DNA from 3 places in the Peribacillus sp. FSL M8-0224 genome. Region 2 is predicted to be linked to each of the others. Evidence: riboswitches for the same ligand, from Rfam matches in the RefSeq annotation. Region 2 holds a riboswitch; each other region holds the start of a gene.
What was found. Region 2 has a riboswitch for cobalamin ahead of metE (5-methyltetrahydropteroyltriglutamate--homocysteine S-methyltransferase). Riboswitches for the same ligand answer to the same signal wherever they lie in the genome.

Region 1: another riboswitch for cobalamin. It lies ahead of MKX49_RS09405 ((2Fe-2S) ferredoxin domain-containing protein); the one in region 2 lies ahead of metE (5-methyltetrahydropteroyltriglutamate--homocysteine S-methyltransferase).
Region 3: another riboswitch for cobalamin. It lies ahead of MKX49_RS25235 (ABC transporter substrate-binding protein); the one in region 2 lies ahead of metE (5-methyltetrahydropteroyltriglutamate--homocysteine S-methyltransferase).

What each region holds. Positions count from the first base shown of each region.
Region 1 covers NZ_JBBOOJ010000001.1:1,955,373-1,961,428, forward strand. Annotated here, with positions in the region: gene cbiQ (cobalt ECF transporter T component CbiQ) at 1-214, opposite strand, end outside; gene MKX49_RS09390 (energy-coupling factor ABC transporter substrate-binding protein) at 201-512, opposite strand; gene MKX49_RS09395 (energy-coupling factor ABC transporter permease) at 514-1,257, opposite strand; gene MKX49_RS09400 (hypothetical protein) at 1,321-1,449, opposite strand; cobalamin riboswitch at 1,433-1,628, opposite strand; cobalamin riboswitch at 1,830-2,019, shown strand; gene MKX49_RS09405 ((2Fe-2S) ferredoxin domain-containing protein) at 2,171-2,539, shown strand; gene cobJ (precorrin-3B C(17)-methyltransferase) at 2,554-4,191, shown strand; gene MKX49_RS09415 (sirohydrochlorin chelatase) at 4,210-5,124, shown strand; gene cobK (precorrin-6A reductase) at 5,121-5,891, shown strand; gene MKX49_RS09425 (precorrin-8X methylmutase) at 5,904-6,056, shown strand, end outside.
Region 2 covers NZ_JBBOOJ010000001.1:333,535-339,590, forward strand. Annotated here, with positions in the region: gene MKX49_RS01545 (ABC transporter permease) at 33-824, shown strand; gene MKX49_RS01550 (ABC transporter permease) at 829-1,614, shown strand; gene MKX49_RS01555 (acyl-CoA thioesterase) at 1,658-2,134, opposite strand; gene metE (5-methyltetrahydropteroyltriglutamate--homocysteine S-methyltransferase) at 2,127-4,436, opposite strand; cobalamin riboswitch at 4,583-4,774, opposite strand; gene MKX49_RS01565 (potassium channel family protein) at 5,012-5,431, shown strand; gene bcp (thioredoxin-dependent thiol peroxidase) at 5,494-5,964, shown strand; gene MKX49_RS01575 (aminopeptidase) at 5,976-6,056, shown strand, end outside.
Region 3 covers NZ_JBBOOJ010000001.1:5,179,549-5,185,604, reverse strand. Annotated here, with positions in the region: gene MKX49_RS25255 (DNA topoisomerase III) at 1-293, shown strand, start outside; gene MKX49_RS25250 (hypothetical protein) at 348-512, opposite strand; tRNA gene MKX49_RS25245 (tRNA-Arg) at 1,015-1,088, opposite strand; gene MKX49_RS25240 (polysaccharide deacetylase family protein) at 1,318-2,166, shown strand; cobalamin riboswitch at 2,253-2,427, shown strand; gene MKX49_RS25235 (ABC transporter substrate-binding protein) at 2,606-3,571, shown strand; gene MKX49_RS25230 (FecCD family ABC transporter permease) at 3,534-4,589, shown strand; partial or broken gene MKX49_RS28500 (heme ABC transporter ATP-binding protein) at 4,596-5,345, shown strand; gene MKX49_RS28495 (adenosylcobinamide amidohydrolase) at 5,352-6,056, shown strand, end outside.

The DNA of each region.
Region 1 (6,056 bases), 1.6 Mb from region 2:
ATCCTGGTAATAGGAGTAATTTAAGATAATAAGAAAGCGGGATTTTTGCCGCGAAAATGATTAAAGCGCTCATAACCGTAAAAGTGATGAGCGAAACGGCCATATCCCTTACCGTTAACGAAAACAGCAAAAGGGAGAGTGCAAAAACCATCTTTTCCAACGGATGTACATCCTTTAGCCCATTGAAATAGGCATATTTATCAATGAGTAACATGCTTCGATTTTTCGGCCAATTCTTGTTTGGTTTGCTTATTCCTTTGTCTCATCACACCAATGAAGTATCCAATGAAACCGGCTCCGATTGCAGCTTGAAGCGCAAATAATAAGCTTTCGGTTTCTGCACCTGGCGGCTCCCAAATACTGTTGAACCATGGCTTGTATTCCGGATGGATCTTAGTGATGGCTTCCTCAGCTTCGCCATCGGCACCGCCAAATTCCGTTCCTTGTTGGGTGATCAACGGTATGGTAGCAAGAATGACGACCAGGAAAAGCAGCAGTAAACTTTTTTTCATATTAACGGGCCTCCTTAGATAAAACTCGCAGCAATTTCAATTCGCCTAGATTGTATTTTTTCAAGAAATTCATCACGACGACTGTCAATAACCCCTCACTGATCGCTAAGGGAATTTGGGTCAGGGCAAAAATCCCTGCAAATTTACTGAAAGAGGCCATGAATCCTCCAACCTCGGAAGGGAAAGCAAGAGCAAGTTGAACGGAAGTTACTACATAGGTGCCCAAATCCCCAAAAGCAGCTGCCAAGAATACGGCAAGTGAAAAAGACCACCCCAATTTAGTTGCGCCCTTGAAGACAAAGTAAGCAATGAACGGTCCGCAAACGGCCATGGAGAATGCATTGGCCCCTAATGTTGTCAATCCTCCGTGTGCCAGTAAAACAGCTTGAAATAACAGAACGATGGAGCCGACGACACTCATGGCCAATGGTCCGAATAGTATGGAACCTAAACCAACTCCGGTAGGGTGCGAAGAACTTCCCGTAACGGAAGGAATCTTTAGGGCCGATAATATAAATACAAATGCGCCCGATAGGCCTAGTATCATTTTTGTTTCTGGGTTTTCCCTTACTTTGGACCTAATGGACCGGTACCCCAAGATTAAAAATGGAAGCGACACGGCCCACCAGAATATAGCCCATTCTATGGGTAAAAAGCCCTCCATGATATGCATGGCCAATGCCCGTTTCGGGACAAAAAGCAGTAAAATGACAAAATAAATAATTTTCCAATTGGTTCTTTTCATTCTTTCTCCTTTCAACACTTTTAATTGTTCTGATCAATCTTGAGAAGAAAAGCGGCGCCCAAACTAAAAAGCACTTCTCTCAAAGGAAAGAAGTGCGTAATGAACAGGAATTTTGCAGCATGAACCAACCTTGGGCCATTCTGCCTGATCCGCACGCCCATCCTCGTAGGCTGAAACAGTTTCACGCTTCATGGCAGGTCTCCTGGCTTTGGTTCATCATCCCATTACATCCTTCCCATCTCATTTGACAGTGGATTAAAGTTAAAGTAATGGAACTTCCCTTTACAGTGGCGGGACCGCTCCGGATTTTCACCGGCTTCCCTTTTAAGCTGAATTCCGAGAAATTCAACACCATGAAACTTATGTAATTATTTAGAAAATTCTCGTATAGTGTACCATAAAGAAATAATTCCAGCTACACTATCTTTTTTTTTTGGTCGAAGTTTGTTGCGAGGAAAGGATTGTAACTGGTTTTACACGTTTAAACTTTTCTAAACAGTCGGAATAAACTATTGAATTTTGACAAAGTTGTTATATGATAGATTAAGTTAGTTGGAAATGTATAATAAAACCAAATATTTCATTTTAAAAGTGCCCTTGTGTGAATAAGCAAGGGATAATAGGGAAATCGGTGAAAATCCGATGCAGCCCCCGCTACTGTAAACGCTGATGAAATTGTCGATAGCCACTGGCATGATGCCGGGAAGGAACAAAGTAAAATGAAGCGTAAGCCAGGAAACCTGCTTTTAAAATTGCATGATACTTTTCGGAGGGAAAGGTAGAAGGACTATGACGATTTTGGGAGGGTTTGGCAAGCTTGCCTTTGGCTCCTCATTCATATAGTTTTTTTAAACCTTGACTCTTATGTTAAGGTTTTTTATTTTGCCTTTTCCCTGGACTCAGGAGGAAGAAAATGACTACTTGGAACTTGACGGGTACAAATACGCATCTGTTGATTTGTAATGGGAGCAGCTGCATGAAAAAGGGCGGGGAAGAAGTAACCCAAGCGATTCGCGATGAAATTGCTTCAAAAGGACTGGATCTGAAAATCCATACAACGAGGACACGCTGTAACGGGAGATGTAAGGATGCCTGCGTAGTGATTGCCTATCCCCAAGGAAACTGGTATCGAGTGGAAACGCCTGATTTCGGTCGGCAGATCGTCAGTAATATCGATGATGGTGAGTTTGTTCCACAGATGATCTATCAATACAAAGACGGGGAAATGACCCCTAATCCAGATTTTCCTGCTCATACGGGTATTTCAAAGAACAAAGCGTAAAAGGAGATGTCTTAATGAGTACAAACGGTAAATTATTCGTCGTGGGCTTTGGGCCCGGGAATTTTGAACACATTACCAAACGTGCCGTCGAAGCCCTTCAAGAAAGTGACTACATCATTGGTTATAAAACTTATGTTGAACTCATTCAGGGACTGCTAACAGATCAAACGATCATTAGTACGGGGATGACCGAAGAGGTATCACGTGCACAGGAAGCAGTGAAACAAGCGGAGCTGGGAAAGAAAGTGGCGGTGATTTCCAGTGGGGATGCCGGAGTTTACGGGATGGCAGGGTTGGTTTATGAAGTATTGATTGAAAAAGGCTGGAAAGAAGAAACTGGAGTGGGCATAGAAGTCATTCCTGGCATCTCAGCAATCAACTCATGTGCGTCTTTACTTGGGGCGCCCGTCATGCACGATTCGTGTACGATCAGCCTCAGTGATCATTTAACTCCTTGGGAACTGATCGCTAAAAGGGTTGAAGCAGCTGCAATGGCAGACTTTGTCATTGCACTGTATAATCCGCGCAGCGGCAGGCGGACCCGGCAAATTGTTGAAACACAGAAAATTCTCCTTCGCTACCGCTCGCCGGATACACCTGTCGGGTTGGTGAAAAGTGCTTATCGCGATAGGCAGGATATTGTCATTACCAATTTGAAGGATATGTTGAATCACGATATTGGAATGTTGACCACCGTCATTATCGGTAATTCATCCACCTTTTTATATGACGACAAAATCATCACACCGAGAGGCTATCAAAGAAAATATACGTTGAATTCGGAAAAGCAAACTTTGAAGCCGCATCAGCGACTGCAAAAAGAAGCGGAACCGTGGGCATTAGATCAAGAAGCCTTACCCGAGTCCGCTGGAGGAGTTGGCTTACTTACAAAAGCACCTGAAAAGAAGCAAGCTTCCTTTGAAATGGCAATGGAAGCTCTGTCCAGAGTCAAGGGTCAAGCCGTTCAGCAATCCATTAAGCCGGTTGTTCAGCAAAAAATGGAGTCGGTGTTCGAACTTGCCGTTAGTCCAGGTGTGGCGAATAAACAATTCACTCCCAAACAAATGATGACACTTGCGGAAGTTGTCGGGGAAAAGGGAACGATGGAATACACGCCAAATCATAAAATTGTCTTAAAGATTCCGACAACGGATCCGGAAGTCATTACGGGGAAATTGCAATCAGCAAACTTTCTTTTGTCGCCAATTGGAGATGTACTGACATTAAAAGCCTGTGATTTCTGTGATGGTGAAAAAGCGGAATCCATTCCTTATGCAGATGAAATACACCGGGTGCTTGGCGGAATGAGCATGCCCAAGGAACTGAACATCGGTTTTAATGGGTGTGGGATGGCTTGTTATAGTGCTGTGATGGATGATATCGGGATTGTCTTCCGAAAAGGGAAGTTCGACTTATTTCTTGGAGCTAAACCGGTTGGAAGAACAGCCCATCCGGGTCAGCCGGTAGCGGAAGGCATTGAACCGGAACAGCTTGTAGAACTGATCACGGACATTGTCGGCGAGTATAAGCAAAATGCCCATCCAAATGAGCGGCTTTTTAAATACTTCAAACGTTCGAAAAAGATACAGAATTTTTCTTATCAGGACATCGCTCCCAAAATAAACATAGAGCCTGCGCCTTGTGAAGACTAATCAAGAGGGGGAAAGTAAATGAAAGCAGTTTTGTTCGTAGGACACGGAAGCCGGTTGGCTTCGGGAAATGAAGAAGTCCGTCATTTTATTGAAAATATGATTCCGGCAATGGACGGGCGTTTCCTAGTGGAAACGTGCTTCTTGGAATTTGCGGCACCGAATATATCCAAAGGAATTGATAATTGTGTAGAACGAGGGGCTACTGAAGTTATCGTCATACCGATCATTTTGTTGCATGCAGGACATTCGAAATTACATATCCCAGCTGAAATAGAGGATGGGAAAACCAAGTATCCAGAAGTGAAATTCACATATGGCCAAACGATCGGGGTCCACCATGATGTATTGACGATCCTGACAGACCGTCTTGAGGAAGCGGGATTCGATACGACCTCTGAACATTCTGAGACAGCGATATTGCTAATTGGCCGAGGCGGCAGTGATGCTGATGCAAATAGTGATATATATAAAATTTCACGATTATTATGGGAAAAATTAAACGTTAAATGGGTCGAAACAGCCTTCATGGGTGTAACGGACCCTCACGTTGATGAAGGTATTGAACGATGCATCCGCTTAGGGGCAAAAAAAATAGTGATGCTGCCATATTTCCTCTTCACTGGGGTGTTGATGGAAAGAATGGAGGATATGCTGAAAGGCTATCAAGAGCAATATCATGATCGAGAATTCATATTGGCAAAGTATTTTGGATATCATCCAACCTTACAGAACATTCTGCAAGAACGAGTAATTGAAGCCAGTGAAGGCAAATCAAGCGGGGCGCGTGATTTGGAAAACTATCGTAAACATGTCGAGGAACATGGACATGCTCACCATCATCACCATCACGATCACGACCACGACCATGAACACCATCACGACCATGATCATCACCACGATCATGATGGGCAAGCGGTGGGGACATCAAAATGATTTTGTTCTTGGCGGGTACAAGTGATGCAAGGGAATTAGCGATTGAGATGCAGCAGGTTGGGTTCAAGGTTTTGGCAACTGTTGTAACCGAATCGGCGGCCAAGAGTTTGCAGGATGCAGGGATATCCACCCGGATTGGCCGATTATCTGCAGAAGATATGACATCTTTAATCTCTGCAAAAGGTTTTCAGGCTGTAGTCGATGCAAGTCACCCATTTGCCGAAGAAGCATCCAAAAACGCCCTTATTGGAGCAAAGGCAGCAAATGTTCCTTATATTCGTTATGAGCGTGAAAGTCAACGGTTTCAGAATGATAAATTGATAGTTGTCCGTGATTATGAGGAAGCTGCCAAGCTTGCCGCAGAAAAACGGGGAGTCATCATGCTCACGACCGGAAGTAAAACCCTAGCCGTGTTTGCAAAAGAATTGGTGGGGCTCGAGAATACCAGAGTCATAGCGAGAATGCTGCCACGAATGGACAATATGGAAAAATGTGCGCAGTTGGGCATTGAACAAAAAAATATCGTTGCGATTCAAGGGCCATTTTCCAAAGAATTAAATAAAGCTCTATATGAACAGTATGGGGTCACATTGATGATAACGAAAGAAAGTGGCAAGGTCGGTGCGGTTGATGAGAAATTGGAAGCCGCGTTGGAATGTGGAATAGAGACGATCATGATATCACGACCGGATGTTGACTATCAAAATGTTCATTCCAGTTTTGATCATGTCATTGCCGAGTTGAATAAACAGCTAATTGAAAAATAGGAGGAATGCAAGATGGATTTTAAAACAGATTTTAAACCACTAACGGTAGACCCTGACAAAATATATGATTATAGCTTTTCAATCATTGCTGAAGAAATGGGCAATCATGATTTTTCTGAAGATGAATGGAAGATTGTCCGCAGGGTCATTCATGCTTCAGCGGAT
Region 2 (6,056 bases):
AAACAACGTGTCTATCAAGAAGGGGGAGGGCCATGGGGAAGTATCTTGCCATGATCCGCATGCGTTTTTTAATGATGCTTGCGTATCGAACGGATTATTATACTGGCATTTTAATTTATAGCATTAATATCGGTGCTTATTATTTCTTATGGAATGCGATATATGGAGAAAAAAGCTCCATCGAAGGACTTTCAAGCATGCAGATGACAACCTATGTCGCAGTTGCATGGATGGCGCGCGCTTTTTATTTCAATAATATTGACCGCGAAATCGCCACTGAGATTAAAGACGGCAAGGTTGCCATTGAGATGATCCGGCCTTATAACTATTTAGGCATGAAAACGATGCAAGGACTTGGGGAAGGGATATTCCGTTTCTTCTTCTTCTCGATTCCGGGGATGCTGCTGGTAGCTTTCATTTTTCCTATCGAATTGCCGCATGAGCCGGCTACGTGGGGGATGTTCGGCATTTCCTTGCTGTTCAGCTTCATCATCAATACACAAATTAACTTATTGACGGGAATCACTACCTTTTTCTTATATAATAATGCCGGATTAATCCGCGCTAAAAGGGTTATCATTGATTTATTTTCCGGTCTGCTGCTGCCCATCAGTTTCTACCCGATATGGGCGCAGGAAGTGATGAAATATTTACCCTTTCAAGGGATCAGCTATGTACCAAGCATGATTTTTACGAACGGTTACAGTTCAGGCGAAATTGGCATGGCGCTTTTACAGCAGTTAATTTGGTGCATCATTCTCATAATACCGATTCAGCTTTTATGGATAGTCGCAAAAAAACAGCTGATTATTCAAGGAGGTTGACGGGATGTTTTATGTATCGATGTTTTTTCAATATGTGAGTCAATATATGAAAACAAGATTGCAATACAGAGCGGATTTCTTCATGGAAATCCTATCTGACCTGCTCAATCAGGTCGTGAATCTGGTATTTATCTTAGTCGTTTTTGGACATACCCAATTTTTAAGCGGCTGGAGCCGTGAAGAAATCATATTCATTTATGGGTTTTTCCTTATCCCATTCGCCCTTTTTTCAGCCTTTTTCAACATCTGGGACTTTAATGACCGCTATATCGTCAAAGGTGAAATGGACCGGATATTAACAAGACCGATCCATAGCCTGTTTCAAGTCATTTTAGAAAGAATCGAGCTTGAAGCGTTATTTGGTGTTGTGACCGGTTTGATCATCATATTCTATTCGGGGATTTCATTGGATTTGCAGCTTGCGTGGTATGACCCGATTCTTTTCATCATTTTTGCAATAGGCGGGGCCCTTGCCTATGCAGCCATATTCGTTGCGATAGCAAGCATTGGGTTCTGGTCGGATGCGAAAACATCCATCATGCCAATGATGTACAATATCGGGAACTACGGGCGCTATCCTGTTGATATTTATAATAAGGTCATCCGTTTTGTCCTTACATGGGTGCTGCCATTCGCGTTTGTCGGTGTCTATCCGGCATCTTATTTCCTAAGAAAAGAAGAGTGGTATGTTTATGCATTTGCCACACCTGTAATTGGGGTTGCCTTTTTCGTGATATCCGTTTTCATATGGAATCAGGGAGTGAAGAGGTACCGCGGGGCAGGGAACTAAACAAAAACCCCTTCAACAGCATTCATGTTGAAGGGGTTTTTGTTTAGTTCCGTTTTTTCTTTCTTTCGATATATCTAGCTTTGGCTTGAACATATTGCTGTTTTTCCTCTTCCGTTTCCGGAATGACCTGAGGGACGTTTGTCGGCTTACCGTCTTCATCAATGGCCAGCATCGTTAAAAAAGCGCGTGCCGTTAGCTGTTTTTCACCTGTTAATAGGTTCTCACGTTCCACTTTCACGAATACCTCCATTGATGTGCGATGAGCACAGGTGACATAAGCTTCAAGGTTGATCGCGTCCCCTGTTTTGATGGGGGCCAAAAAATCAAAAGAGTCGCTTGAAGCAGTCACAACGGGTTTTCGACAATGGCGCATAGCGGAAATGCAAGCTATTTTATCAACATAGGCCATTACTTTTCCGCCAAAGATGGTATTATGATGATTTGTATCCGGTGGAAAAACAAGGTCGGTTAAAAAAGTCCGTGACTGCTGTGTTGGATGGGCAACGTTCTCCTCAATCATTTGCCTGTTGGTTTACTAAAAGGTTTTCACGGACGATTTTTGCTGCTTCGACCATGTTTTTCAGGGAAGCGACGGTTTCCGGGATACCCCTTGTTTTCAGGCCGCAGTCGGGATTGATCCAAAACTGGTCTTTATCCAATACCTTTATGCCCCGTTCAATCATATCGACCATTTCTTCCACTGCCGGCACACGCGGGCTGTGAATATCATACACCCCCAGGCCAATGCCTTTTTCATATGTTTTTTCCTCGAATGCGGAAGCGAGCTCCCCATGACTGCGGGATGTTTCGATGGAAATTACATCGGCATCGAGGGAGGAGATGACGTCCATGAAACTGTTGAAGTCGCAATAGCACATATGCGTGTGAATTTGGGTTGTATCCTCCACGCTTGATGTGGATATCAAGAATGAATTCACTGCCCAGTTCAAATACTCGTCGCGATCGCTTTTTTTCAATGGCAGACCTTCTCTAAGTGCAGGTTCATCAACCTGAATCATTTTAATTCCAGCAGATTCCAAGGCAATGATTTCTTTTTCCAAAGCGAGCGCCAGCTGATAGCAAACATTCTCCCTGGAAATATCATCACGGACAAATGACCAGTTCAAAATCGTAACAGGACCTGTCAGCATTCCCTTCACCGTCTTCTTCGTCAGTGATTGTGCGTATACACTTTCCTTGACTGTCATCGGTTCGATGAAATGGATGTCGCCATAGATGACTGGAGGTTTCACGCAGCGGGATCCATAGGATTGTACCCAACCCTTTTCTAAAAAGACGAATCCGCCTAATTTATGGCCGAAGTATTCAACCATATCCGTCCGTTCGAATTCCCCGTGAACAAGAACATCCAAACCGATTTCTTCTTGGATTTCGATCCACCTGCCGATTTCTTCGTTAACGAATGTTTCATATTGCTGGGCTGTCCATTCTCCTCTATTGAATCTCCCGCGTGCTTGTTTAACTTCAAATGTCTGCGGAAAGCTGCCGATCGTAGTCGAAGGGAGAAAAGGCAATTTGAAAAATTCCTGTTGTTTTTGGTAACGGTCTTTAAATGGAAGCTGACGGCCGGCGGTCCTGGTTTTAACCTTTTCGACATTGGATTGTACAGACCCGTGATTTCGGACATTTGAATTGGCTAAAGTTTGAATCGTAAATTTATTGGCATCGACTTTTTCGGCGATTGCTTCAATGCCTTGATTATTCCCTTTGACCAAAAGTGTGATTTCCTCAAGTTTCTCATCAGCGAAAGCAAGGGCCTCTTTCACTTCTTTTGAAAGGGCGGTTTCATTACGAACGGTCACCGGGACATGAAGCAGGGAACAAGAGGGCTGTAGCCAGATTTGGTCCTCGGCTACCTGTTTCTTAAGTGTCTCAATCAATTCGATTTTTTGGGATAAATCAGATAGCCAAATGTTTTTTCCGTCAATCACACCCGCTGCAAGCACTTTGTCCTTCGGGAAACCGAATGCCTCAAGGTTACTTAAATTCCTCCCTTTATCATGTACAAAATCAAGACCGATCCCTTGGACTTGTAATTCGATGACTTCTTGGTAATGTTCCACCGCATGAAAGTATGTTTGTAGCATGATGTTCAGGTTTGGTGCTGCTTCATTCAGTTTTTCATAGAGGTAAGTAACGGTTTGCATATCATCCTTGGAAATGGATGAAACAAGGGAAGGTTCGTCCATTTGAACCCACTTCACGCCTTCTTGCTCCAATTCCCGCAGGATTTGCGTGTATAGGGGAAGCAGGCTCAGGATGATGCCAGGAATTTCTTGTTTATTGAAGCCTTTTGAAAGGGAGAGGAAAGTATAAGGTCCGATCAAAACGGGCTTTGTTTCGATCCCTAGCTTTTCCTTGGCTTCCCGATATGCTGTAAGTGGTTTATTTTCTGTTAAAGTAAGCTGTGCCAGTTTTAATTCAGGGACAATATAGTGATAGTTCGTATTGAACCATTTCGTCATTTCGGAAGCGACTTCATCATTGTTTCCGCGGGCCATTGAATAATAAACGGAAAGGGGGACGCTTCCGCCTTCATATGCTGAATAACGTTCAGGAACAAGACCGAACATGACGGACATATCGAGCATTTGATCATAAAAAGTGAAGTCGTTGACAGGGATGATATCAATGCCTTGTTGCTTCTGTTTTTGTAAGTTGCCTAAACGGATGGCTTTTAGTTGTGACGTAAATTCCGCTTCATCGATTTTACCGGACCAGTAAGCTTCCAATGTACGTTTCCATTCACGATCTTCCCCGATTCGAGGGTAACCCAAACTGCTGCTTTTCAAAATTCCCATCCTCCTACATTCATTTGTTCGAACAATAAAAAAAGCATTCCTAACAGTCAAAAAAGAAAGTTAGAAATGCTTAAAATAAAGAGGCATGCATAATGCCCCTTACAATTATAAGGTCCCTAACACCTCCCTATCTCCCGTAGGTTAAAACAGTGTTGTCGAGATAGGCAGGTCTCCTGACTTAGGGAATATCATTAGCGGCTGGCCTTCCCGATCCGTTGATCAGTGGCATATTGATTGACGCTAACATTCCCATTACAGTGGCGGGACCGTGCCGGAATTACACCGGACTTCCCTTTTAATCCTAATGAAAATTAGGAACCTATTTCCACATATGAAATTTTGCAAAACCTGCCTTGTTAATTGTTTGCAGGTCAAATATTTATAAAATAAAAATTATTATAAAAATTTAGACAATCTTAACATATCCGACCAAAAGGGTCAACATGGAAAAAAGATTCGGGAAAGTTTCCGTTTAATGAGTTAGTCGGTGATAGGGCTGATTCCTAAAAAAGAATATATTGTTTGGACAGGGAGTATGTATAGAGGGAGTGGCGTTTTGAAATGGGGCGTGGGGGATGACTTTCTACATCTTGATTGCAGGAATCATTTTTTGCATGGTGATGAGCATTCGTACGTTATTTCTTGTTGAGTCGGGAGGAAAGAAGTTTTCTCTTGAGGATATGCTGTGGCTTGGCAATTTATATGCGACGATATTAGTTGGATTTGCACTGATATATTTATTATACGAGCTTCAGAATCATTCGGTGATTCTTGATATGGGCAATCGGTTGGATGGGACTTTCTATGAACAATTGAAGACTTCTTTTTATTTTAGTGCGATGACGATGTTTTCTGTAGGGTATGGAGATATAGCCCCGATTGGCATGGGCAGGATGATAGCTACCATTCAGGCCTTCATTGGGTATACACTGCCGGCAGCGTTCGTGATTCGGACGGTGATCGATCTGGAGCAGAAAGATAGGAAGGATAAATGAAAGTTGTGTTTCTTTCGATTATTGGGTACTCTTACCATAATGAAAGAAATGGAGGGTTCAATATGACTGTTAAAATTGGAGAAAAAGCACCTGATTTCAAACTCCCTGCAAACAATGGTGAAATGGTTTCCCTATCGGATTTTAAGGGGAAAAACATTGTTTTATATTTTTACCCAAAAGACATGACGCCAGGTTGCACGACGGAGGCCTGTGATTTCCGGGACCATAATGAGCAATTCGAGGAATTGAACGCGGTCATCCTAGGTATCAGCCCAGATCCAGCGGCACGTCATGAAAAATTCATCGAAAAACATGGATTGCCTTTTCTGCTGCTGGCTGACGAAAATCATGAGGCGGCTGAATCATTTGATGTTTGGCAATTGAAAAAGAACTTCGGCAAGGAGTATATGGGCATTGAACGTTCAACTTTCCTGATTGATAAGGCAGGAAATATAGTCAAAGAATGGCGTAAAGTAAAGGTTAAAGGCCACGTCGAAGAAGCGCTTGAAACTCTTCGCGAACTCGAAAAATAAGGGATAGGCAGATGAAGAATGAGAGGATAACGAAGCTTGCAGCCAGGCTGATTCATCATTCGATACAATTACAGCCAAAAGAGAGAATCCTC
Region 3 (6,056 bases), 4.8 Mb from region 2:
TCTGTCAAGATCGTGATTGCGGCCACAAAAAAAGTGTTTCACGTGTAACAAATGCCAGATGCCCGCAATGCCATAAAAAGATGGAAATGCGCGGTCAAGGAGAAGCACAGACATTCACCTGTAAATGCGGTTTTCACGAAAAACTATCTTCTTACAATAAACGAAGAGGGCAAAATAAAAATCAAAAAGTATCCAAAAATGAAGTATCCAATTATATGAAAAAGCAAAATAAAGAAGAGCCGATCAATACTGCATTGGCAGATGCCTTGGCGAAACTGAAATTCGATAAATAAAAGTAAAAGGATGGAGCAATCGCTCCATCCTTTTTCGGTATATTCCTGCTTCGACTAAATTTCATTCAGTACGGTGCCATGTAATTCATATTCAAGTGTTTTGTCAGTGTGTGTGTGTTTATCCGAATCTACTCGTATGAGCGTACTGAATGGCTTCTGATCACCCGGACTGAAAATTGCTTCATCATTCTCTGGATTCCATAGGCTGTAAATACTCATGATCGTATCTTCCTCCTTTGGATGAGAAGACTAGTAATTCCCATGTTTGATTATCATCCAACTCTTCAATTGACTCTAACGCTGATCACCGGGACTAAACACCGCTGCGTCATTCTCTTTGTTCCATTGGCTTCTGATTGTACTCATCATGCACTATCATCTCCTTTGGTGAGAATGTCTTACAGTATTTGTATACCCGGATGGGACAGGTTAAAACATATATTTCAAAAAAAAATGATTATATCCCGAAATCAGTATTTGTATTTATCGACGTGATAAATAAGACTTTTTTTACTATCAAACAGTTTGTATTCTTGTTCGCCAATATTTCCAACCTTTATGCATAGTTTTGCAATCAGGTTTTATATCTATATGGCTTGATGAAAAAATTTAGCCTTGAGACCTGTGTTTTCTCCATCAAAAAATCAATTGTTCTTAACCAACAGAAAAAAACCCCTGTTACTCCGCGGAAGGACCGCTTGTAACAGGGGTTTATAATTAGCGTCCCAGATAGGAATCGAACCTACGACCTACAGCTTAGGAGGCTGTCGCTCTATCCTGCTGAGCTACTGGGACATATATTAAAGTCGACGACTTATTTATTATATTTCTTATAGGCAAACTTTTCAAGCTAATAGCACATAGTTATGAAAAAAAATCCTCATAAATGTTTAGCGCATCGCAAAGCTCTCGTTTTTCCTCTTTTTTCATTAAATGGAATACTTTATTGTCCATTGGTTTTCTGGTACTATTATACTATAAAAAAATCAGGAGAATGATAGTGAAAAAATATAGAGTTTTAAGGATGGCGGCATTGCTGGGGGTTTTGATTTTACCTGGATGCACACAAGGGATTTTAGAGGGGATAGGCACAAAGACGGCTGCACCGATTGCGGAAGATGACATTGAAGTGGCCGAAGCGGCTGAGAATGGGAGCGGGCAGGATTCGGAGGGGCAAATCGATACGGGAGACTGGATAAAGGCCGAGTCCCCGGTCCAGCTTCCGATTTTGATGTATCACAGCATTTCCCAAGGTAATGGCCTTCGGGTCCCAAGGGAGGAATTCCGATCACAGATGGCTTGGCTTCGGGAGAATGGTTACTATACATTATCCCCTGAAGAAGCATTCCTCGTTTTAGCCGAGAATCGGATGCCAAGTGAGAAGTGCGTCTGGCTTACTTTTGATGATGGCTATACAGATAACTACACGGAGGCTTTCCCGATATTAAAAGAAAATGATATGAAAGCAACTGTCTTCATGATCGGGAAGTCCATAGATAAAGGTCATCACCTGACTGAAAATCAAATGTTGGAGATGAGCAGGGATGGGATTTCGATTGAAAGCCATACCATCAACCATTTGGAGCTGAACCGCATGACGGCAGAGCAGCAAGAAGCGGAAATGGTTCAGTCGAAGGTGCTGTTCGACCGTATCCTCGACCAGGACACGACAGTGCTTTCCTATCCGGTTGGCCGGTATAACGAAGAGAGTCTCAGGCTGTCAGAAGAAGCTGGATACAAAATGGCAGTCACTACCGAACCTGGGGGAGCTTCAAGCGACCAAGGGATGCATGCTCTGCATAGAGTTCGGATTTCACCGGGGTTATCGATCAATGGGTTTGCGTCGCTGATTGAAAATGCTTCAAAGCATTGAAGGCGGAAGGGTCATTTCGCACTTGTTCAGAAAAATCATATAATAATCGATTCTTACATGGTGTATAATGAAGGCAGTGAAAATTATATACATATGAACGATTTGGTGTCTTAATGACTTAAAAGGGAAGTTGGTGAAATGCCAACGCGGTCCCGCCACTGTATATGGGAGCTGACGGCTGTGTACCACTGTATGAGATATGGGAAGGTGCCGTTGACGAAGACCATGAGCCAGGAGACCTGCCAGAATTCGTACACCTGTAACCTACGCGGATGGGAAGGTGTGTGGCAGACCCTAAGATAGAGTCCGTATTGATATTGTTGCCATGCAAGCATCTTCCGTTTAACGGGAGATGCTTTTTGTTTTGGGGGCATCTTCCAGGATTGGTTTTCTCTGTTAGGTATGAAGAAATTAAATAAAAAGATTGTGGGGAATGAAAATGAAGAAGATTTTTGGTCTGATACTGTTAATGTTACTGACTGCAGGCATGATGGTTGGCTGCGGTGGTGCTGCTGATGAAGGAAAAGAAAAGGAGCAAACGAATCATGCTCAACACGAAGCTTTCCCGATTACGATTAAAGATGCAAGTGGGGAAAAAGTAACGATAGAAAAAGAACCGAAGAAAATCGTTTCGTTGATACCAAGTAATACGGAAGTGGTCTTTGCACTTGGTTTGGGTAAAAAGGTCGTTGGTGTTTCCGACAATGATAATTACCCGGAGGAAACGAAAGAAATTCAAAAAGTTGGCGGAATGGAAATGAACACGGAGCTGATTGTCTCCATGAAGCCTGACCTTGTTCTTGCGCATGCATCAAGTGCCCATAATTCAAATGAGGGTTTACAGCAGCTTAAGGATGCTGGAATAGATGTGCTCGTAGTCAATGATGCCCAAAGCTTTGACCAAGTCTATGAGTCTATTGAAATGATTGGACAGGCAACGGGAGAACATGATAAGGCAAACGAAATCGTTGCGGATATGAAAACGAAGCTCAAGGATATCCAGGAAAAGGCCAAATCCGTAAAGGAAGAGGATAGGAAGACCGTTTTAGTGGAAGTTTCGCCTTCACCGGAAATATACACACCTGGAAAAAATACTTTCATGAATGAGATGCTTCAAACTATTTCAGCGAATAATGCGGCTGCTGAATTGGACGGTTGGGCAAAAATTGATGAAGAGTCGATGATTGCTGCAAATCCTGATGTCATCATTACAACGTATGGTTATTATACGAAAGATGCAGTAAGTGAAGTGAAGGGCCGAAAAGGATGGCAAGACGTAAATGCTGTTAAGAATGGCCAAGTCTTTGATGTCCATTCTGACTTGGTGACCCGTTCCGGTCCACGCTTAATAGAGGGAGTAGAGGAACTTGCCAAATCAGTCTATCCGAACCAATTTGACAACTAAATGGGCGTTTGCTTATTTGATTGCGTTGTTCATTTTGTTATTCGCAATGACGATAGGCATTTCCTTTGGTTCGGTGCCAGTACCGATTCCCGTACTTATACAAATAATCGGCAAGGAGATTTTCCACTTGCCGATTTCTGCCGATCCGGATGTGATGCTAACGAATATCGTGATGAACATCCGCTTGCCGCGGGTGCTGCTCGCTGGTTTGGTTGGGGCATCACTTGCGATTGCGGGTGCGGCTTTTCAGGGACTGCTCCGGAACCCGCTCGCTGATCCTTACACATTAGGTATTTCATCAGGAGCATCGGTCGGAGCCGTTTTGACAATATTCTTGAATATATCACTGCCATTCATCGGTTTATATACCCTTCCGGCATTGAGTATCTTATGTTCAGTGCTCACGATGCTCTGCGTACTGACTTTTGCAAAAAAAATGGATCGATCGATGAAAGTGGAAACGATCATTTTAACGGGAATCATTTTCAGCTCGTTTTTAAGTGCCTTCATTTCATTGATGATTGCGCTGACGGGTGATGAATTAAGACAAATCATCGGCTGGCTGATGGGAAGCGTCTCAATGCGCGGATGGAATTATATCGTAATCATTTTGCCGTTTTTTATCATTGGTTCGTTGACCTTGATCATGAATACAAGTGAATTGAATGCGATGACTTTCGGGGAAGACCGGGCAAAACACTTAGGTGTGAATGTCAAGCGGCGGAAAATGTGGATCTTGATAGCCGGTTCGACATTGACAGGGGCAGCCGTTGCCGTTTCAGGGGCGATTGGTTTTGTAGGATTGGTCATTCCTCATTTTGTCCGAAAGATTTGGGGACCTGACCATAAACATTTGCTTCCGTTGTCATTGTTGATAGGAGGCGGATTCTTGATATTGGCCGATTTTGTAGCACGAACGATCATTGCCCCATCGGAACTGCCGATCGGGGTGATTACCTCACTTATCGGGGCACCTGCATTTGCGCTGATTTTATTAAAGAGACGGAGAGAAGGGTAAAAACGGATGCTTGAAGTAAAAGGGTTAACAGGTGGATATCACAACAAAGCTGTTTTGGACTCTGTCTCTTTTGATGTACATAAAGGGGAATTATTCGGGATTCTTGGTCCTAATGGCAGCGGGAAAACGACGCTTTTAAGTATGCTTAGCGGGGTGCTCGATTATAAAGGCGGAAGCGTAAGGATAAGCGGCAGGGATTTGAAGGATTATTCGTCAAAACAACTTGCACAGGTCATTGCCGTGCTCCCTCAGCATTCCTCATTAGCTTTCTCCTATACAGTAAAAGAGACGGTCTCACTTGGGCGATATGCCCATCAATCAGGTTGGTTCCATAGTTGGTCCGCAGAAGATGAATCGATTGTCCAGCGGGTGATGGAACAAACGGGAGTAGCTGATTTTCAGGATCTTCATTTTGATCGATTATCAGGAGGGGAAAGACAGAGGGTCCTGCTGGCACAGGCCCTTGCCCAAGAGCCGGAAATCCTTTTTTTGGACGAACCTACGAACCATTTGGATCTTTCCTATCAAAAAGATCTTCTTGATCTAATGAGGAAAATGGCAAAAGAGCAGAAGTTGACCGTTATTTCAATTTTTCATGATTTGAATTTGGCTGGATTATATTGTGATCGGCTTATGCTGCTTGAGAAAGGGCAGATTCAGGTTGTTGATGTGCCGAATGAAGTGCTTCAACAGGAACGGATTCAGGATGTATATCATACGACGATCGAAAAACACCCACATCCCGCCCTTCCGAAACCGCAAATGTTCATCGTTCCGGAAAAGCATGGCCAGGATACTATCCCGTTGGAAATTGATGATTCTTATTTGACAGTCGGATTTGAGATGATTCAATTGAAGTCTCCGATCCCGCTTAGAACGATGTCTTCTGGAGTGACTGGTTCGGGGACGGGCTGGCATAAGTATTTTGTGAATAGGCACGTCCATCATGGCTATGATTGCGAGGATCATCATGTTGAAATGGCCGACTATTTAACAACTCATGGTTTTGAGCCTCAGGAAACGGTAGGGATGATGACAGCTGTCTTTCTCGATACGGTCGCAAGCAAGCTATTAAGAGCTGAAGATTTCTCGGTTTTTATCATTGTAACGGCCGGTGTAGGGAATGCCATCGACGCTTCATTAGCTGACCGGCATTCTTGGAGTTCCGCTCCAGGAACGATAAATACATGGATATTTGTAAATGGACATTTGGCAGAAGAGGCATATATCCACAGTATAGTGACTGCGACCGAGGCAAAAGTAAAAGCGCTTCATGATTTGCATGTCATGGATAAGGTGACAAATACTTGTGCAACAGGAACATCGACAGACAGCATGTTGATTGCGGCAACTCAAAGAGGGGCAAAGCTTCAATATGCAGGCACCATCACTCCGTTAGGGAAGCTGATCAGTCGCGGTGTATATGATTGTACAGTGGAAGCCTTAACGAATAATCGGAAACGGATT